3 regions of the Stutzerimonas decontaminans genome follow, and region 3 is predicted to be linked to each of the others. Evidence: predicted binding sites of a transcription regulator. Region 3 holds the regulator's gene; each other region holds the start of a gene.

What was found. The regulator FliA, encoded in region 3, starts transcription of late flagellar genes. The targets are predictions, from matches to a motif close to CTAAAGTTTNNNNNNNNNNNGCCGNTAA.
Region 1: the regulator FliA is predicted to act here: its motif matches at 4,273-4,300, upstream of UIB01_RS10695 (methyl-accepting chemotaxis protein).
Region 2: the regulator FliA is predicted to act here: its motif matches at 3,592-3,619, upstream of UIB01_RS12335 (methyl-accepting chemotaxis protein).

What each region holds. Positions count from the first base shown of each region.
Region 1 covers NZ_CP007509.1:2,302,922-2,310,119, reverse strand. The annotation lists gene UIB01_RS10715 (TonB-dependent siderophore receptor) at 1-161, opposite strand, end outside; gene UIB01_RS10710 (ABC-F family ATPase) at 566-2,155, shown strand; partial or broken gene UIB01_RS10705 (alpha/beta fold hydrolase) at 2,265-3,225, opposite strand; gene UIB01_RS10700 (undecaprenyl-diphosphate phosphatase) at 3,317-4,147, opposite strand; gene UIB01_RS10695 (methyl-accepting chemotaxis protein) at 4,408-6,042, shown strand; gene UIB01_RS10690 (hypothetical protein) at 6,438-6,707, shown strand; gene UIB01_RS10685 (hypothetical protein) at 6,849-7,130, shown strand.
Region 2 covers NZ_CP007509.1:2,691,546-2,698,743, reverse strand. The annotation lists gene htpG (molecular chaperone HtpG) at 1-1,244, shown strand, start outside; gene UIB01_RS12350 (OsmC family protein) at 1,304-1,738, opposite strand; gene UIB01_RS12345 (amidohydrolase family protein) at 2,093-2,986, shown strand; gene UIB01_RS12340 (DUF3859 domain-containing protein) at 3,051-3,518, shown strand; gene UIB01_RS12335 (methyl-accepting chemotaxis protein) at 3,675-5,300, shown strand; gene UIB01_RS12330 (methyl-accepting chemotaxis protein) at 5,443-7,050, shown strand.
Region 3 covers NZ_CP007509.1:1,712,730-1,719,927, forward strand. The annotation lists gene flhA (flagellar biosynthesis protein FlhA) at 1-820, shown strand, start outside; gene flhF (flagellar biosynthesis GTPase FlhF) at 836-2,128, shown strand; gene fleN (flagellar synthesis regulator FleN) at 2,220-3,047, shown strand; gene fliA (RNA polymerase sigma factor FliA) at 3,065-3,790, shown strand; gene UIB01_RS08060 (chemotaxis response regulator CheY) at 3,865-4,239, shown strand; gene UIB01_RS08065 (protein phosphatase CheZ) at 4,263-5,057, shown strand; gene UIB01_RS08070 (chemotaxis protein CheA) at 5,069-7,198, shown strand, end outside.

The DNA.
Region 1 (7,198 bases), 590 kb from region 3:
GGTATTTCCTCGATGGGCGTGTCGGTTTTCGTCGCGCTGCGCGAGCGGTTGGCACGGTAGCCCTGAACCGGTCCATCGGCGCGTTCCTGATCGGCCGTGATGATGACCGAATCCAGTACCGCCGCGTCCTCTGCCACAGCCAGCGGCGCACCCGCCAGCATCAATGCCGCTCCGCAACCCGCCCATTTCACTACCGCACTTGCGTTATTCATGCTTTAACTCAGATACCGATGTTATATCGTAACAATGCTCTCTGTTTGGCATCCGGGTGTCAATGAAACGATTCGCATCCGCTCGAGCTCGACGACCGCTACCGGGCGATTCTGGGTTGCCTCGTCAGCCTGTCCTTACGCCGGCCAGTGCAGCTATGCGACAATGCGCGGCTGAAGTTCGGTAGCCACCCCGCATTCATCCGGCAGCAGGCGCAAACGCCCACCGTTGTCATTCACCTCAAGAATCGCTGGATCGACCAGCTCCCTGTCGGAGCGAGCTGGACCGCTGAGTATTGGTATCGGATCGGTATCAGCCTGATTCACGCAGCCACACGTCATTGATAGGTAAGCCCTTGATCTCCACCGCCAACATCACCATGCAGTTCGGTGCCAAGCCGCTGTTCGAAAACGTTTCCGTCAAATTCGGCGGTGGCAACCGCTATGGCCTGATCGGCGCCAATGGCTGCGGCAAGTCGACTTTCATGAAGATTCTCGGCGGCGATCTGGAGCCATCTGCAGGTCAGGTGATGCTCGAACCGAACGTGCGGCTGGGCAAGCTGCGCCAGGATCAGTTCGCCTACGAAGAATTCAACGTCATCGACACGGTGATCATGGGCCATGAGGACCTGTGGAAGGTCAAGGCTGAGCGCGACCGCATCTACTCGCTACCGGAGATGAGCGAAGAGGACGGCATGAAGGTAGGCGAGCTCGAAGGTGAGTTCGCAGAGATGGATGGCTACACCGCCGAATCCCGTGCCGGTGAACTGCTGCTTGGCCTGGGTATTCCGCTGGAGCAGCACTTTGGCCCGATGAGCGAAGTCGCTCCCGGCTGGAAGCTGCGTGTGCTGCTGGCCCAGGCGCTGTTCTCCGATCCAGATGTGCTGCTGCTGGACGAACCGACCAACCACCTGGACATCAACACCATCCGCTGGCTGGAAACGATTCTGACGGCGCGTAACAGCACCATGATCATCATCTCCCACGACCGCCACTTCCTCAACTCGGTCTGCACCCACATGGCCGACCTGGACTACGGCGAGCTGCGCCTGTTCCCGGGCAACTACGACGAGTACATGACCGCCGCGACCCAGTCGCGCGAGCAGCTGCTGTCGGACAACGCCAAGAAAAAGGCACAGATCGCCGAACTGCAGACCTTCGTCAGCCGCTTCTCGGCGAACGCCTCCAAGGCCAAGCAGGCCACCAGCCGCGCCAAGCAGATCGACAAGATCCAGCTGGCCGAGGTCAAGCCGTCCAGCCGTATCAGCCCGTTCATCCGCTTCGAGCAGACCAAGAAGCTGCACCGCCAGGCGGTGACCGTGGAGCGTCTGTCCAAGGCGTTCGACGACAAGGAGCTGTTCAAGAACTTCAGCTTCACCGTCGAGGCCGGCGAGCGCGTGGCGATCATCGGTCCGAACGGTATCGGCAAAACCACCCTGCTGCGCACCCTGGTCGGCGAGCTGACTCCGGACAGCGGTAGCGTCAAGTGGACCGAAAGCGCCGACTACGGCTATTACGCCCAGGACCACGCCCACGACTTCGAGGACGACGTCAGCCTGTTCGACTGGATGGGTCAGTGGACCCAGGGCGGCGAGCAGCTGGTGCGCGGCACCCTCGGCCGCATGCTGTTCTCCAATGACGAGATACTCAAGTCGGTGAAGGTCATCTCCGGTGGCGAGCAGGGTCGCATGCTGTTCGGCAAGCTGATTCTGCAGAAGCCCAACGTGCTGGTGATGGACGAACCGACCAACCACCTCGACATGGAATCCATCGAGGCACTCAACCTGGCACTGGAGAACTACCCGGGCACGCTGATCTTCGTCAGCCACGACCGTGAGTTCGTCAGCTCGCTGGCGACCCGCATCATCGAACTTTCCGAAAACGGCGTGACCGACTTCAGCGGCAGCTACGATGACTACCTGCGCAGCCAGGGCGTAATCGTCTGACCTTCTGCGATTGATGAAGCGGCCTTGCCGGCCGCTGTTGCCGCTTCATCCGCTGGGCGCCGGCCCGGTGGATGAGAAAGCGCTCAACCAGAGCAGCAGGCCCCTCGCATCAGCCCACAAAGCGCCGCGCCAGAAAATCCAGCAGCAACGCGTTTACCCGCTCCGCCTGCTCGTTCTGAATCCAGTGGCCGCACGGCGCCAGCAGGTGCTGCTCCAGGTCCGGTACCCACTCCGGCATCATCTTCAGCGTATAGGCCTCAAGCTCGCCTACCGGATCGTGGTCGCCGATCAGAAACATGGTCGGCTGGGTGATCTTGCGCCCCTGCAGTGGCGCGGTGACCTGCCAGTTGCGTTCGAAGTTGCGATACCAGTTCAGTGCGCCGCGAAAGCCTTGCTTAGCAAAGGCCTGCCGATATACGGCGAAGTCGTCTTCGGAGCACCACTCGGGCAACGGGCCCGCCTGCATGTCGTTTTCAAACAGCGTGCCGTCGGCTGACTTTTCCTGCAGCAGCAGGTTTCGCTCCTGGTAGTACATCAGCAGGCGCAGAGTACGATCGACATCTGCATCCAGCTCACGCTCGGCGCGACCGGACTGCTGGAAATAGAGGATGTAGTTAAAACGATCACCGCTGGCCTCGCGCATGATCTCGGTCGCAGGCCGCCGCGGTCTTCCCGCGAACGGCACCGACATGGTCACCAGCGTAGTGACCCGCTCCGGCTCCAGCAACGCGAGATACCAGGCGACCATCGCACCCCAGTCATGCCCTACCAGCGCGGCCTGCCGATGACCGAAGTGATCCATGGCCGCCCGAATATCGCCGCACAGCGTCAGCACGTCATAGGCGGCAACCTCAGCCGGCGCACTGCTGCGCCCGTAGCCGCGCATCTCCGGGACGAACACGCGATAACCAGCCGCCACGAGCGAATCGATCTGATTGCGCCATGAATACCAGCACTCGGGAAAGCCATGCAGGAGCCACACCGGCCTGCCCTGTTCCGGGCCGGCGCTATACAGCGCTGAGAGAGATACCGTTCAGGTCAAGCTGGAAATGTTCGGCGGTAGCGGTCATGTGGCCTCCTGCTGGAGATCCACTATGGCAAAGCCAGGCGCGCCTGTGCGCGCCATCACCCAAACGAAGGCAAAGCCATCGATCCGGTGGATCAGGCCTGGACGCTGGTCCAGTCGATTAGACCGAGTTGCCAGGTGGCCAGAATCAGCAGGCCAAAGCCGATCCGGTACCAGGCGAACGCCGCGTAGCTGTGGTTGCCGATGAACTTGAGCAACGCCCGCACCGCAAGCATCGCGAAGATGAATGAGGTAACGAAGCCGATGGCGAACACCGCAAAATCACCAGGCTGAAACAGGTCGCGGTACTTGTAGCCCGAGTACACCGCCGCGCCCACCATGGTTGGCATGGCCAGGAAGAAGGAGAACTCAGTCGCCGCCTTGCGCGACAGCCCAAACAGCAATCCGCCGATGATGGTCGATCCCGAACGCGATGTACCAGGCACCAGCGCCAGGCACTGGGCGAAGCCAACTTTCAATGCCAGCGACCAGTTCATGTCGTCGACAGTCTCGGCGCGAATCGCGTGATCGCGCCGCTCGGCCCAGAGCATGACGATGCCGCCCAGCACCAGAGCAGTGGCGACGGTGATGGGGTTGAACAGATACTCGTGGATCAGGTCGGCAAAGGCGACGCCGAGCACTACTGCCGGCATGAAAGCGATCAACAGATTGATCGTGAATTTCTGCGCCTGACGCTCCTTGGGCAGACCCACAACTACGTCGATGATCTTGCGCCGGTATTCCCATATCACCGCGAGAATCGCGCCCAGCTGAATGATGATGTTGAAGGCCAGCGCCCGCTCGCCACCAAAACCTATCAGATCCGCAACGATGATCTGGTGGCCCGTGCTGGAAACCGGCAGAAACTCGGTTACACCCTCCACCACACCCAAAATCAGCGCCTGAATCGCAACCCAAACATCCATCTATTCCCCTAAAGCGATGCAGTCCATCGCGGCTCAATGCAACCAAGGTATATGTCAGAAAGCCATCTGGCCGGCTGTTCTGACTTGTTCAAGCGAACTAAATTCCACGGCAGACGAAAAAGGCGCTCATTTTTAGCCACGCCCGGCCGAAAAGCTATACAGAGTGCCGTGGCACGACCGGTACGAAGAGGTCGGGGTGAACTGCCCTACCACCGACCAGCGATAAAGAACGATAAGAAACACCACCTGGAGCCCTATCCATGAATCTGCTGCGAAATGTTCCTATCAGCAAGCGCCTTTGGCTGATCCCCGTGGTCGCCATCGTCATGCTGTTCATTCTCGGCGTGCTGATGATTCAGCAAGTCCGCTCCGACTTGTATCGCGGCAAGCAAGAGGCAACACGGAACGTAGTTGAGGCGGCCTCCGGTGTTTTCGAGCACTACCGCAAGCTGGAAACCAGCGGCGCCATGAGTACAGCCGAGGCTCAGCAGGCGGCCATCGAACAGGTTCGCCTGCTGCGCTACGACGGCCAGGACTATTTCTGGATCAACGATCTGGGCCCGACCATGATCATGCATCCAATGCAGCCGAAGCTCGACGGCCAGGATCTATCGAAGATCAAGGACCCGGAAGGCAAGGAACTGTTCAACGAGATGGTCAAGATCGCCCAGCGCGACGGGGCTGGCCTGGTCGACTACATGTGGGCCAAGCCCGGCGAAGAAGACCCTGTGCCGAAGATCTCCTACGTGCAGCTGTTCAAGCCCTGGGGCTGGATCATCGGCTCAGGCATCTACGTAGATGACGTCGAGCAGGAATTCTGGAACTACCTGACTCGTTTCTCCCTGATAGGTCTGTTTATCTCGGCGATCATGGCCGTGCTGGTGGCGATCCTGATCCGTAGCATCGTGCGCCCCCTTCGCCACACCATGGCTGCAATGGCGAATATCGCGAGTGGTGAGGCCGACCTGACCCGCACGCTGGACGTATCCGGCAACGACGAATTGACTGCCCTCGGCCGTGATTTCAATCAATTCACGCAAAAGCTGCGCACCGTCGTTGGCCAGTTGTTCGAAACTGCTGGGGCGCTGGACCATTCCTCTCGCTCGCTCAGCCAGCTGTCCGGTCAGGCCCACGAGCAGAGCCAGCAACAAATGCTGCAAATGGAACAGGTAGCCACGGCCATCAACGAAGTCACCTACGCCGTGCAGGAAGTGGCAAAGAACGCAGAACACGCCTCCAGCGAGGTGGGTAGCGCGGAGAATCAAGCGGGCCAGGGCCAGCGCAATATCGAAACGAGCCTGCAACAGATCGACGAGCTTTCAGCGACCATCGGCCAGGCTGTCGACGTTATTCAGTCGCTGGCTGATGAAACCACGAAGATCGGTTCGGTACTGGAGGTGATCGGCTCGATCGCCGAACAGACCAACCTGCTCGCACTCAATGCCGCAATCGAAGCTGCCCGTGCCGGCGAACAGGGTCGTGGCTTCGCGGTAGTAGCCGATGAAGTTCGCCTGCTGGCGCAGCGCACCCAGCAATCAACTGCAGAGATTCACAGCATGATCGAGCGCCTGCAGAAAAATTCCGGTGCTGCGGTCAACGTCATCATGGAAAGCAATCGTGCTTCCCAGCTCACCGTGGAGCAGGCCAGTCAGGCGGGCGAAAGCCTTGGCGAGATCGCGCAGGCCCTGCGTAACCTTTCCGGGCTGAACGCCTCGATTGCCAGCGCCACGCTGCAACAGTCCCACGTGGTCGAAGACATCAACCAGAACGTAACGCAGGCGGCTGGGCTGGCGCAGGAGAGTACGCTCGCGGCAGAGCAGTCCAGCGAAGCTGGCAAGCGCCTTGGCGAACTCGCCAACCAGCTGAACCGCCTGCTCAGCCAGTTCAGGGTCTGATATCGGCCTGCGGTCCGCATCTGACGGACCGCAGGCTCCACGATGAGGCGGTAAACGTTCCCCGCCGCACCGGGGCGAAGCAGGCATCGCTCAAGCCAGCAATTTCTCCTCGCGACAGGTTGTCGCAGTAAAAATGGACGCGTGCGCGCCCTGCTCGTCACCCCACGTCACCCGCAGTTCATTTTCCCCAGCATTTACAGAGGTTTAGCTTCACACTTCGCCCTTCGGCCATCTGAGCGTCAAGCTTATACCTTTGGCTAATTGCAAAGGCCGTCAAACTTTTTCGAACTCGCATGTGACTTGCCAGTCCTCTGGGTACATCAACTGCAATGTAAGACCAATGCCAACGAGCTTGGCTGCAGGTATTTTGGGTATCACACAGAGAGACATGCCCCATGCACACACCGCTGCGTATCAACGAAGCCCTTCTGATCACCGATCGCGCATTCAAACCATTCCAGTGCGTCGCCTGGACACTTCCCGAAGGTAATGGCGAAGTCAGCATCACCGTCGTCGACCGCGACGAAGCTCGCCTGCTCGGCCGCTGCAAAATGTCCAGCAGCGTCTTCACCGACCCGGTAAAGCTCGGCGAGACCCTGGAACAAACCCGCGAACAGCTGAGCCGCGACGGCGCTCACTTCTCGCCGTGGCACATGCCCGAGTAACCATGGGCTGCTTGAACAAAGGCCTGCAGCGGCGAGCTCCAGGCCTTTTTTCATGCTCCGCGTTTTCCTACAGCAAGCCGCGGACTGATCCATTCGCCTGTTTGAGGGTCACAACATCAACAAGCGAAACAGGAGAAGCTCATGAAAGGTGCAGAAGCATACGTCAACGATCAATGGCACAGCTGTGGTCTCGCCGACCTCCCACAGGGGCCTGACGCCCATACCGTCAAACTGCATTTCATCGTGCCGCGAGACGCTCAGATGCCCGGTTTGATCGACCACATCAACGAAGTCGCACTGCGGCATCTGAACGAGCTCTATGAAGGCCGAGGCGTAGTGCCCAAGCCAGTGGTCGGCTCGGTGGTGGGTGATGGCACGGGTGACGGCATCGATCTGGAGTTCGAAGTAGCAGCGGCCGGCTGAATCGACAACGAACTGCCCTGCCCAGACGTGCGCTCTGGGTTCAGCCATACACACACGCTCAGTTGCGT
Region 2 (7,198 bases), 980 kb from region 3:
AACAGGACAAGCCGACCGAACCCGAGTGGGAGACGGTCAACCGCGCCAGTGCACTCTGGACTCGTCCGCGCACCGAGGTGAAGGACGAGGAGTATCAGGAGTTCTACAAGCACGTCGCCCACGACTTCGACAATCCGCTGTCCTGGAGCCACAACAAGGTCGAGGGCAAGTTGGAGTACACCTCGCTGCTCTATGTGCCTGGACGTGCGCCGTTCGATCTGTATCACCGCGAGGCACCCAAGGGCCTGAAGCTCTACGTCCAGCGCGTGTTCATCATGGATCAGGCCGATGAGTTCCTGCCGCTCTATCTGCGCTTCATCAAGGGTGTGGTGGACTCCAACGACCTGTCGCTGAACGTGTCCCGCGAGATTCTGCAGAAGGATCCGGTCATCGATTCGATGAAGTCGGCGCTGACCAAGCGTGTGCTCGACATGCTGGAGAAACTGGCCAAGGACAAGCCCGAGGATTACAAGAACTTCTGGAAGCAGTTCGGCCAGGTGCTCAAGGAAGGCCCGGCGGAAGACTTCGCCAACAAGGAGAAGATCGCCGGCCTGCTGCGCTTTGCTTCCACCAACGACGCCTCGGGTGAGCAGTCGGTTTCGCTGGCCGATTACCTCGGCCGCATGAAGGAAGGCCAGGACAAGATCTACTTCCTCACCGGCGAGAGCTACGCGCAGGTCAAGAACAGTCCGCACCTGGAGGTGTTCCGCAAGAAGGGCATCGAGGTGCTGCTGCTGACCGATCGCATTGACGAGTGGCTGATGAGCTACCTCACCGACTTTGACGGCAAGCAGTTCGCCGATGTCGCACGCGGCGATCTGGACCTGGGCAAACTGGATTCCGAAGAGGACAAGAAGGCTCAGGAAGAAATCGCCAAGTCCAAGGAAGGCCTGATCGAGCGTCTGAAGGGCGCACTGGGTGACGAAGTCGCCGAGGTGCGGGTTTCCCACCGCCTGACCGATTCACCGGCAATCCTTGCGATCGGCGAACAGGATCTTGGCCTGCAGATGCGTCAGATTCTCGAGGCGAGCGGGCAGAAGGTGCCGGAATCCAAACCGATCTTCGAAATCAACCCGCAGCATCCGCTGATCGAAAAGCTGGATGCCGAGCCGGATGAGGATCGCTTTGCCGACCTTTCGCACATCCTGTTCGACCAAGCCGCACTCGCGGCGGGAGACAGCCTCAAGGATCCGGCTGCGTATGTGCAGCGCCTGAACAAGTTGCTGGTCGAGCTCTCAGCCTGATCCGTAACCTGTGTAACGAAAACGGCCCGTTTTAGACGGGCCGTTTTCGTTTGTCTTGCTCAGAGCAGCACGCTGACCAAGCGCGTGCCATGGGTAAGGTTATCAGCCACCGGACAGCGTTTTTCGATCTGTTCGAGAAGCGCCTGCTTGCCGGCCTGGTCCAGATCGGCGTCGATCTCGACCTTCACCCGCAGCTCCTGAAAGCCGGGGCGTACATCCGGATCGCGGCCCAACAGGCCAGCGGGATCGTAATCGGCCTCCAGCTCAAAGCGCATGCCGCGCAGTTCGATCTTCTGCTGATGGGCGATGAAACGGCCGATGGTACCGAAACATCCGGCCACAGCCGCCAGGATGGCCTCCAGAGGGGTTGGTCCTAGATCCTGTCCTGCTGCGTTTTTCGGCTGGTCCATCGTCAGACGATGATTGCCGCACTCCACCACGATCGCCATTCCGGCGTTCATCTCTCCACGTGCGCTGATGGTTTTCATTGCCATGCGATGTTCCTTTTGCTGCATCAGAGAATTATTGCGCGTAGCCAGGCGCAGGCTGCGCGCTTGATTGACGCGATACTAGTGTCGTCACGGTATCCCCGCTTTGATTCCAATCAATACGGTGGGGGGTATGGTGAGCAGCCCGCAGCGGGGCCGCGCAACTGGCAAAGCTGAACGGTCATGGGTACCGGCGGTCTACTCGCTGGCTGTCAGGAGGACCGTGCTTTGAACATTTCCAGAGTTTTTTCACTTGCTGCTCTTTTCTTGCTCGCGCCGGTCGCTGGAGCGGAAACGCGCGAGTACCGCTACAGCGATGCGCATTTGCACTACGTCGACTTCTTCCAGGAAACCGATGGCATGCAGAAGTTGCTGGAGGCCATGGACGCTGGCGGGATCGATCACGTGATGATCAGCGGCATCCCCGTGGCGAAGAAATGGCATGAAAACGAGCCCAAACGCCCGCGCTACTACGCGGGTGACGATGCCCCGGTGTACTGGTACAGCGCCACCGACGTGCTGGTCGCCGCGGCTCTCGAGGAGCTGGATGACAAGCGGCGCAAGCGTTTCCATCCGTTTCTTTCCGGCTTCAACCCCAACGACAAGAACGCCGATGCGCATATCCGCCGCATGCTAGAGCTGCACCCGGGGCTCTGGCAGGGGTTGGGTGAGATTTTCACCCGCCATGACGATGTCACCGCGTTGACCGAGGGTGACACGCCGCGCGCCAACAACGAGGCGTTGGCCAGGGTCTATCACCTGGCCGCCGAATTCGACCTGCCGGTGATGCTGCATTCCAACATCACCTCCAAGCGCGAGCGCAATCCGCTGTACCTTGTCGAGCTGGAGGAACCGCTGCGCAACCATCCGCATACGCGGTTCATCTGGGCGCATGCCGGTACCAGCATGGAATTGCATCGTCATCAGGAAAAGCTGACCTTCCTGCATGAGACTGTCAGTCGACTGCTCGATGATTACCCGAACCTGTACATCGATCTGTCCTGGACGATGCTCAAACCCTATCTGCTGGACGAACAGGACAAGCCTGATCCGAAGTGGGTAGCGTTAGCGAAGCGGCATCCGACACGTTTCGTGATCGGTTCCGATGTGGTGGGCCGTTTCGAGAATCTTGCCACCGGCATGCATGCCTTCGCGCCATTTCTCGATGCGCTGCCTGAAGATGTGGCGCGAGGCATAGCGCGGGACAACTTTCTCGCGCTATTGCCAAGCAAGCGTCAGGACGAGCTGCGCTAAGCGTCATCAGGCTGTAATCGTCACGTCATAACCTGCCGGCTTCGCAGATTGGAAGGAGCAGGTCATGACGTTCGCTCGTTGGTCGCTGGTCGCCACGTTATTCACCGTGTGTGTGCCGGCGCAGGCGCAGGTTGAGGTAGTGGGGCCGGTCGAGTACGGCATCTTCGAAACCCTCAAGGAAGATTTTCAACCCGGCGAGCGCGTGTTAAGCCGGCGCGACCAGCCGATTCGTCAGACCACCGAAGTGCCCGCGCGCCTAGGTAGCAAGTTTGGGATGCGCTATCGCCTGGTTGGCAAGCGCGAGGCAGACACGCCGCTGACCTTGCTGTACCTGACACCTGGGGTAGTCACACCTGATGGCAAGCGCCACGACAAGTTCGAAGTGGTGCAGGGCCTGGTGCCCGACGCGGAAACCGATGTAATGGCCTTCGAGTTCACGGAGCCCCATGAGGTGGTCACTGGGGAATGGCGGCTGCTGGTGTTCCAAGGTGACCGCAAACTGGCCGAACAGACGTTTCAGGTGAGCGAATGATGATGGCCCTAGCGGCTTGAATGATGGCCTTCGGGACCGTTAGTCGGTATGCATCGTTAATTTGACGTCAAGATTCAAGTGGGTGGTTCTGCCTCCGATAAGTGAAGCAAGTCACGGTATGTGACGTCGTTTCATTTTCATGGAGAAGGTAAGCCCATGTCCGTACGCACCCTTACGATCGGCAAACGTTCCGCCCTCGGCTTCGGCCTAATCGGGCTATTGGTCCTGTTTCTAGGGATTTTCGCGCTAAAGCAGATGGCCAACATGCGCGAGGAAAGCAGGGAGGTCGACGAGAACTGGCTGCCCAGCATCATGGCACTCAGCGAGCTGAACGTGACCGTGATGCGTATCCGGGCTAACACCTTGCGGCTAGCGCTGGCTGAAGACCCTCAGATGGTGCAAGACCGGGCCCAGCGGCTGACTCAGCTGCTAACCGAGGTGGTTCAACGCGATGCCTTGTACGCTGAGCTTATAACCACCCCGGAGGAGAAGGCGTCCTATCAGCGCTTCAAGCAGAGCTTCGATCAGTATCTGCTTGCCCAGCAGAGCGTCATGAAGCATGTGCTCGGCGGCGATCACGCACAGGCGGTGGCGGTCGTGAACGGTGCAATCAATGAGCACGCCGACACTGTGACCGCTTCGTTGAACCAGCTGCTAGCCATCAATAGTGAGGAGGCCGGTCGGGCCGCGGAGCGTGCGTCCGCGCAATACGACACGGCGTTCAGCTGGGTGGTGGCCACGCTGGTGCTTGCCGCTGGCATTACCGTAACGCTTGCTTGGGTGTTCACCCGCAGCGTCGTCGGCCCGCTGAGTACTGCCGTTTCGGTAGCCGAGCGCATAGCAGCTGGTGATCTGACCGGCGAATTCATCGTGGAAGGTAAGGATGAGCCGGCTCGTCTGTTGAGCTCGCTCAAAACGATGCAAGGTAGCTTGCGCGGGACCATTCAGGGCATTGCCGAGTCGTCCAATCAACTCGCTTCGGCAGCCGAGGAACTCAACGCGGTTACCGAGGATTCGACGCGCGGCTTGCATCAGCAGAACCACGAGATCGAACAAGCGGCCGCTGCCGTGAATGAGATGACCGCAGCCGTAGACGAAGTCGCACGTAACGCGGTGGCTACGTCTGAAGCTTCGCAGGACTCCAGCGACATCGCGCAACGCGGGCGTAAGCAGGTCATGCAGACAGTCGAGTCCATTAATCTCCTGGCAAGCGACGTGACCAATACCGCAGGTGAAGTTGAACATCTGGCCGGTCAGGTGCGAGACATCAGCAAGGTGCTGGAAGTGATCCGCTCGATTGCCGAGCAAACCAATCTGCTCGCGCTGAACGCCGCGATCGAGGCGGCCCGGGCTGGCGATGCCGGGCGCGGCTTCGCGGTTGTCGCGGACGAGGTGCGTGCACTGGCGCATCGTACCCAGCAGTCCACGGGTGAGATCGAGCAGATGATCGGCAGCGTTCATCAGGGTACCGACAAGGCGGTGAGCGCGATGCACGTCAGCAACGAGCGGGCGCGTACTACGCTGGACATGGCACGGGCTGCCGGTGAGGCGCTCGACGGCATCACAGCCGCGATCAGCCAGATCAGCGAGCGCAACCTGGTGATCGCCAGTGCCTCAGAAGAGCAGGCCCAGGTCGCCCGTGAGGTGGACCGGAATCTGGTCAACATCCGTGACCTGTCGCTGCAGTCTTCGGCCGGGGCAAATCAGACCAGCGCGGCAAGCCAGGAGCTGGCGCGCTTGGCTATCGGGCTGAACGAAGTGGTGCAAAAGTTCCGGATCTGAGCGGATGAAGCTGCGAGCCGTAAAGAAAGAAATTCTCAGTTGCGATAAATATATTTGTCGTCGCTTGTCAAGTAATGCATGACCCTGCCCGATATACGGTTATATCCCGTAGTCGAAGCGAGGTCTTGCTATGTTTAGACAGATGAGAATTGCCCTTAGGGCCGGTTTGGGTTTTGGCGTAGTGGCATTGCTGGTCTTCCTTCTCGGCGTCTTCGCGCTGACCCGGATTGCCGCGATGGAAGACGAGGCGGAGGAGGTTGATCAGCGATTGCTGCCAACGATTCAGTTGCTCGGTCAGGTCAACCAAGAGTTCCTGATGATCCGCGCCGGCACCTTGCGCTTGCTGATCAGCGAGCCGTCAGAGCGCAGTCGTGCTGCCGAAGGCCTCGAAGCCCTGCGCAAAACGCTGTCCCAGGAGCGACAGGACCTGGATCGGCTGATACAGAGTGCAGATGGCAAAGCCTTGCTTGCTACCTTCGACCAGTCACTGACACGCTATGAGAGCTTTCAGCGCAAGATCGTCGAGCTCGCCTTGCAGGGCCGCCTTGAGGAGGCTGTCGAGATCACCCGCGGTGAGTTGAATGAGCATGCGCGGAATACTTCTCAGGCTGTACATGACCTCATCGACCTCAACCGCAAGGCAGCCAATGCGGCCAGTGATCATGCGCTTGAAGTTGCGGCCAGCGCTTTCCAGGGTGTCGTCATTGCGATGATCCTGGCGTTTATCGCTACCATCATTCTCGCCATGCTGCTGACACGCAGTATCGTGCAACCGCTGGCAGAAGCTGTCGGTGTTGCCGAGGTCATTGCCGGTGGTGACCTGACCCGCCATTTCCAGGTCGTCGGCAGCGACGAGCCGGCGCGCCTGCTCAGTGCGCTGCAGGCGATGCAGCGAAGCCTGCGTGAAACCATCCAGGGGATTTCCGACTCCTCCAACCAGCTGGCGTCAGCGGCGGAAGAGCTCAATGTCGTGACCGAGGACTCGACCCGCGGCCTGCATCAGCAGAATCACGAGATCGAACAGGCGGCTACTGCAGTCAACGAAATGACTGCAGCGGTCGATGAAGTCGCACGTAACGCAGTGGCGACCTCCGAGGCCTCGCGTGAATCCGACGACACGGCGCAGCACGGCCGCCAGCAGGTCATTCGCACAGTCGACTCAATCGGCCTGCTAGCCGACGATGTGACGCAGACCGCCACCGAGGTCGAACGCCTGGCCGGCCAAGTGCGCGATATCAGCAAGGTGCTGGATGTGATTCGCTCGATCGCCGAGCAGACCAACCTGCTGGCGCTCAACGCGGCCATCGAAGCTGCGCGGGCAGGGGACGCAGGACGTGGTTTCGCGGTGGTGGCCGACGAGGTGCGGGCGCTGGCACATCGCACCCAGCAGTCGACCCAGGAAATCGAGCAGATGATCGGCGACGTGCATCAGGGCACCGACAAGGCCGTGCACGCCATGCAGCTGAGCAACGAGCGCGCCAGGACTACGCTGGAGTTGGCTCGTGCCGCCGGCGAGGCGCTGGATGGCATCGCCAGTGCTATCAGCCAGATCAGCGAACGTAATCTGGTGATCGCCAGCGCGTCGGAAGAGCAGGCGCAGGTAGCCCGCGAAGTCGACCGCAACCTGGTGAACATCCGGGACCTGTCGCTGCAGTCTTCGGCCGGTGCCAACCAGACCAGTGCGGCAAGTCAGGAGCTCGCCCGTCTGGCAATCGACCTGAACAATCTGGTGGCGCGCTTCCAAGTGTGATCCTTCGTACAAGGGCGCCTTCCTGGCGCCCTTCGCCCTAGCCGGTCGCCAGCGGCCGGCTTTTTGGCGCCCGGTGGCAGCACAACGCTGGGCATGATCGGGCGAGCGGCGTACCATCCGGCGTTTTTCCACGGCAGGAACGGGCTGC
Region 3 (7,198 bases):
GGCCGAAGCCGAGGTGTACCCGGACCGTGAGCTGGCTATCAACCCAGGGCAGGTGTTTGGCCCGCTCAATGGCATTGCCGCCAAGGACCCGGCGTTCGGCCTGGAAGCGGTCTGGATCGAAGCCAGTCAACGCGATCAGGCCCAATCACTCGGCTACACCGTGGTGGACGCCAGCACCGTGGTTGCCACCCATCTCAATCAGGTGCTGCACAAGCATGCGCACGAACTGCTTGGCCATGAGGAGGTTCAGCAATTGCTGCAGCTGCTGGCGAAGAGTTCGCCCAAGCTGGCCGAGGAGTTGGTGCCAGGTATGGTTTCGCTGTCGACCCTGCTCAAGGTGCTGCAGGCGCTGTTGCAGGAGCAGGTGCCGGTCCGCGATATCCGCACTATTGCCGAAGCCATCGCCAACGTGGCGGCCAAGAGTCAAGATCCCGCCGCAATGGTCGCTGCGGTACGCGTTGCGCTGTCTCGGGCGATCGTGCAAAACGTTGTGGGACTAGAGCCGGAGCTGCCTGTGATTACGCTGGAGCCGCGGTTGGAACAGATTTTGCTCAATAGCTTGCAGAAGGCTGGGCAGGGTTCCGAAGACGGAATTCTGCTGGAGCCGGGAATGGCCGAAAAGTTGCAAAGGTCTCTGGTAGAAGCGGCACAGCGTCAAGAAATGCTCGGCAAGCCGGCAGTTCTGCTGGTGGCCGGCCCGGTACGGGCGATGCTGTCGAGATTCGCGCGCCTGGCAGTGCCGAACATTCATGTTCTGGCCTACCAGGAAATACCGGACAACAAGCAGGTCACCATCGTCTCGACGGTGGGTCAGAATTAACCGAGGGTACAGGCCATGCAGGTCAAACGTTTCTTCGCCGCCGATATGCGCATCGCCATGAAAATGGTGCGTGACGAGCTGGGCGCCGATGCCGTGATCATCGGCAATCGCCGGGTGGCCGGTGGCGTCGAGCTGACTGCCGTGCTCGATTACCCGATGCAATCTGCGCCGGCCGCCAACAAGCCCAACCCGGCGCTGGAAGCCGAGCTGCGCAAGACTCAGGCCCGTCTGGCCAATGCCCACGCCGAGCTGAGCGCCGCACCGCGGGCGAAGATGCAGGATCGTCAACTGGTTGACGAGAAGCCGGCCGCCGCAGCGAGCAAGCCGCAACCCACTCCGGTTGCCGAGGCTACCGCTGCGGTCGATTCGCGTGCGATCGAAGCGATGTATTCGGAGCTGCATGGTCTGCGCGAGCTGATCGAAGTGCAGCTCGGTTCGATTGCCTGGGGCCAGGAGCAGAGCCGTCGGCCGCAACAGGCTGGCCTCTGGCGCCGTCTGCAGCGCATGGGGCTGCCGGCTGAGCTGTCGCGCAGCCTGCTGGAAAAAGTTGCCGGCATCAACGAGTCGCGCCAGGCTTGGCGCATGGTGCTGGCGCACTTGGCGCAGGCGATCAAGGTCAGCAAGAACGAGCCGCTGGAAGAGGGTGGTGTCATCGCCTTGGTAGGCCCAGCTGGCGTCGGCAAGACCACCACGCTGGCCAAGCTCGCGGCGCGCTACGTATTGAAGTACGGCGCACAGAGCATTGCTCTGGCCAGCATGGACAACTACCGGATCGGCGCGCAGGAGCAGCTCAAGACTCTGGGGCGGATCCTCGATGTGCCGGTGCTGCAGCTCGATCCGAGTCAGCCGCTGAACAAGTCGTTGGCCTCACTGGCGCGCAAGCGGGTGATCCTGATCGACACCGCCGGTCTGCCCGCCAGCGATCCGACGCTGCGTATGCAACTCGAGGCGCTGTCCGACAAGGGCGTCAAATCGAAGAATTATCTGGTGCTGGCTGCAACCAGCCAGAGCCAGGTGCTCAAGGCGGCGTGGCACAACTATCGTCGCTGTGGCCTGGCTGGCTGTATCCTGACAAAGCTGGACGAGGCTGGCAGCCTCGGTGATGTGCTTGGGCTCACGATCAGCCAGCACTTGCCGATAGCGTACCTCGCGGACGGCCCCCGGATTCCGGACGACTTGCACCTGCCACGCAGCCATCAACTGGTCAGTCGCGCGGTGAGTCTGCAATCCGGCGAGGAACCGAGCGAGGAAACCATGGCCGATATGTTCGCCGGGTTGTACAACGGCTCGTCACGGCGGGCCGGATGATGCTGCGACAGCAGTACCTGAATGAATCAGATGCGTGCCATGCGGGCGCATCGCCGGCCGCAAGGCCCCAGCAAGATATAGGCATGTGAACATGGGTATGCATCCCGTACAGGTGATTGCGGTGACCGGCGGCAAGGGTGGCGTCGGCAAGACCAACGTGTCGGTCAATCTGGCACTGGCGCTGGCTGACCTTGGCCGACGTGTGGTGTTGCTTGACGCCGACCTCGGCCTGGCCAACGTCGACGTGCTGCTGGGGCTTACCACCAAGCGCACCCTGGCCGACGTCATCGCCGGCGAATGTGATCTGCGCGACGTGCTGATCCAGGGGCCGGGCGGCATCCGCGTAGTGCCGGCCGCATCCGGCACGCAGAGCATGGTGCAGTTGTCTTCGCTGCAGCACGCGGGGTTGATCCAGGCGTTCAGCGAGCTCGGCGACGAGCTCGACGTGCTGATCATCGACACCGCGGCTGGTATCGGCGATTCAGTAGTGAGCTTCGTGCGCGCCGCGCAGGAGGTGCTGCTGGTCGTCACCGATGAGCCGACCTCGATCACCGATGCCTACGCGCTGATCAAACTGCTTAACCGTGATTACGGCATCAGCCGTTTCCGGGTGCTCGCCAATATGGCTCATGCTCCGCAGGAAGGGCGCAACCTGTTCGCCAAGCTGACCAAGGTCACCGAGCGCTTTCTGGATGTAGCGCTGCAGTATGTCGGTGCCGTGCCTTACGATGAGGCTGTGCGCAAGGCTGTACAGAAGCAGCGTGCGGTCTATGAAGCCTACCCGCGATCTAAATGCGCGCTGGCGTTTAAGGCCATCGCGCAGAGGGTCGATACTTGGCCGTTGCCCGCCACGCCGCGTGGTCATCTCGAATTCTTCGTAGAGCGTCTCATCACCCCCGCTTCACAAAGCCACGAATGACAGGTGCCGGATCCGCTATGTATTACAGCAAGGCTCAGGCAAAGGATGCGCAGTACCGCCTGATCGATCAGTACGCCCCGCTGGTCAAGCGAATCGCTTACCACCTGCTGGCGCGTCTGCCTGCCAGCGTGCAGGTCGACGATCTGATTCAGGCTGGAATGATCGGACTGCTGGAAGCAGCTAAGAAATACGACGCCGGCAAGGGTGCCAGTTTCGAAACCTACGCCGGTATCCGCATTCGCGGCACCATGCTCGACGAAGTGCGCAAGGGCGACTGGGCGCCGCGCTCGGTGCACCGCAATTCGCGGATGGTCAGCGAGGCGATTCGGGCGATCGAGGCGAAAACCGGTCGCGACGCTAAAGATCACGAGGTTGCGGCCGAACTTAAGCTAAGCCTCGATGAGTATTACGGCATTCTCGGCGATACGCTGGGCAGCCGCCTGTTCAGCTTCGATGATCTGCTGCAGGAGGGTGAGCACGGCGAGCTTCAGGAGGATGCTGCCAGTACCCACCCTGAGCCCTTCCGCGATCTCGAGGACGAACGCTTTCAGCAGGCCCTGGCCGACGCCATTGCCAACCTGCCCGAGCGCGAGAAGCTGGTGCTGTCGCTGTATTACGACGAAGAATTGAACTTGAAGGAAATTGGGCAGGTGCTGGGAGTTAGCGAGTCGCGTGTGAGCCAGTTGCATAGCCAGTGTGCTGCGCGCTTGCGTGCACGCCTCGGCGAATGGCGCGCCAATTGACGATTGTTTGCGGTATGACGTGCTCGGTTTGCTGAGGCATTTTTGGACTTACGGAGGTCGACTTGGACAAGAACATGAAAATCCTCATCGTCGATGACTTCTCGACGATGAGACGAATCATCAAGAACCTCCTGCGTGATCTGGGGTTCACCAACACCGCCGAAGCGGATGACGGCACCACCGCGCTGCCAATGCTGAAGAGCGGCAGCTTCGACTTCCTCGTCACCGACTGGAACATGCCGGGCATGAGCGGTATCGATCTGCTGCGCACCGTGCGCGCTGATGAGCGCCTCAAGCACCTGCCAGTACTGATGGTGACAGCCGAGGCGAAACGCGACCAGATCATCGAGGCGGCACAGGCCGGGGTTAACGGCTATGTGGTCAAGCCTTTTACTGCCCAGGTGCTCAAGGAGAAGATCGAGAAGATCTTCGAGCGCGTCAACGGCTGAAGCAGCAACGCCGCGAGGGCACTATGACGCAAGCAGATCAAAGCCTGGCAGAGTTCGAAGCGACTCTGAAGGCCCATGCACCCAAGCTGATCGAAAGTCTGCAGCAGGGCCGCTTCGATGAAGCGACGCAGATGTTCAACGAGCTCAATCAGGTGCGCAATCACGGGCTCTATCTGGAGGTTGGCAAGCTCACCCGCGAGCTGCACAACGCTATCGTCAAGCTCGAGATGGATACCTGCGCTACCGGGGGCGATCCGTCACCGATTACCGATGCGACCGATCGCCTGTCCTACGTGGTGGAGATGACCGAGAAGGCCGCCAATCGCACCATGGATCTGGTGGAGGAGTCCGCTCCGCTGGTGAACTACGTGAGCTACGAGGCCCAGAGCTTGACGGCCGACTGGCAGCGCTTCATGCGTCGCGAAATGAATGCCGAGCAATTCCGCGAGCTGGTCAAGCGCATCGACCAATACCTCCAGCGCAGCATGAATGACGGCAGCCAGCTGTCGCAGAATCTCAGCGAAATCATGCTTGCCCAAGACTTCCAGGATCTGACCGGCCAGGTGATCAAGCGGGTGACCCGCCTCATCACCGAGCTTGAAAGCAACCTGCTCAATCTCGTCCTCATGGCGGGGCAGGTCGACCGCGTCGCCGGCATCCAGCACGACCGCGATGCCATGCGTGCCGAGCAAGAGAAGAAAAAACAAGAAAAAATGCCTTCCAACGGTGAAGGTCCGCAGATGCATGCCGATATGCGTGAAGACGTCGTTTCCGGCCAGGACGATGTCGATGATCTGCTTTCAAGCCTGGGCTTTTAGGGGAAGTGAATATGAGCTTCGACGCCGATGAAGAAATCCTCCAGGATTTCCTGGTAGAGGCCGGCGAGATTCTCGAACTATTGTCCGAGCAACTCGTGGAGCTGGAAAGCAGCCCCGATGACATGGCGTTGCTCAATGCGATTTTTCGCGGGTTCCACACGGTAAAGGGCGGTGCGGGCTTTCTTCAGCTCCATGAGCTGGTGGAGTGCTGCCATATCGCCGAAAACGTCTTCGACATCCTGCGCAAGGGTGAGCGTCGCGTCGACTCCGAACTGATGGATGTCGTGTTGCAGGCCCTCGACTCCGTGAACGAGATGTTCAGTCAGGTCCGCGAGCGCGTCGAGCCGACTCCCGCCTCACGCGAGCTACTCGCCGCTCTGGCGCGTCTGGCAGAACCCGCTTCTGCTGACGAACCGGCGGCTCCGGTCGAGACGCCGGTTATGCCCGAGCCCCAGGTCGAAGCTGACGACAGCGAATTCGAGCAGCTGCTCGACGCCGTTCAGCCGCCAGCCGGCGAGTCTGCAGCCGCGCCGGCAAGCGGTGGCGCTGACGAAATCACTGACGACGAATTCGAGTCGTTGCTCGACCAGCTGCATGGCAAAGGTCAGTTCTCGGCCAGTGCATCCAGCACGGCACCCGAGCCTGAGGTCGCTGCACCGACCAGCGATGAGATTACCGACGACGAATTCGAGGCTCTGCTCGATCAGCTGCATGGCAAGGGCAAGTTCGAGCCCGTTGGCAGCGTAAGCGCTGAACCCGCTGCGCCGTCGAGTGCTGCGCCGGTCGGCAGTGCCAGCGCCACTGATGAGATCAGCGATGACGAGTTCGAAGCGCTGCTCGATCAGCTGCACGGCAAAGGCAAATTTGAGCCTGCGGTTGCCGAGGTAGCGGCTGCCGCGCCGAGCAAGCCGGCACCCAAGCCCGAGCCCGCTCGTGCTGCTGTTCCAGCCAAGGCTGCACCAGCGGCCGCGGTGAGCAAGCCTGCTGCCGCGGCTCCGGCAGAAAAAGCGCCGGCCGAAGCCGAGACGACGGTGCGCGTGGATACCGCGCGCCTCGATGAAATCATGAACATGGTCGGCGAGCTGGTGCTGGTGCGTAATCGTCTGGTGCGCCTGGGCTCCAACAGTGGCGACGAGGCGATGGCCAAGGCCGTTTCCAATCTCGACGTAGTCACAGCCGATCTGCAGAGTGCGGTGATGAAAACCCGCATGCAGCCGATCAAGAAGGTCTTTGGGCGCTTCCCGCGGCTGGTACGTGATCTGGCGCGCAGCCTGAAGAAAGAGATCAACCTCGAGCTGGTCGGTGAAGAAACCGACCTCGACAAGAACCTCGTCGAGGCGCTGGCCGACCCGCTGGTGCACCTGGTGCGCAACGCGGTCGACCACGGTATCGAGATGCCCGAGGAGCGCGAGGCCGCTGGCAAGCCGCGTACCGGGCGGGTGGTGCTGTCGGCTGAACAGGAAGGCGACCACATCCTGCTGATCATCAGTGATGACGGCAAGGGCATGGACGCCAACGTCCTGCGCGCCAAGGCCGTGGAAAAGGGCATGCTGGAGAAGGATGCCGCTGACCGCCTGAGCGATCTGGAATGCTACAACCTGATCTTCGCGCCGGGCTTCTCGACCAAGACCGAGATCTCCGATGTGTCCGGCCGTGGTGTCGGCATGGACGTGGTGAAAACCAAGATTTCCCAGCTCAACGGCACGGTCAACGTGTTCTCCACCAAGGGCCAAGGCTCGAAGGTGGTGATCAAGGTGCCATTGACTCTGGCGATCATGCCGACCCTGATGGTGATGCTTGGTAACCAGGCCTTCGCCTTCCCGCTGGTCAACGTCAACGAGATCTTCCATCTCGACCTTTCGCGCACCAACGTCGTGGATGGTCAGGAGGTGGTGATCGTGCGCGACAAGGCGCTGCCGCTGTTCTATCTCAAGCGATGGTTGATTCAGGATGCGGCTCAAGATGAGCAGCGAGAGGGGCACGTCGTGATCCTCAGTGTTGGCAACCAGAGCATCGGTTTTGTCGTCGACCAATTGGTTGGGCAAGAGGAAGTGGTCATCAAACCGCTGGGCAAGATGCTGCAAGGCACGCCAGGTATGTCTGGTGCCACCATCACTGGCGATGGCCGCATCGCGCTGATT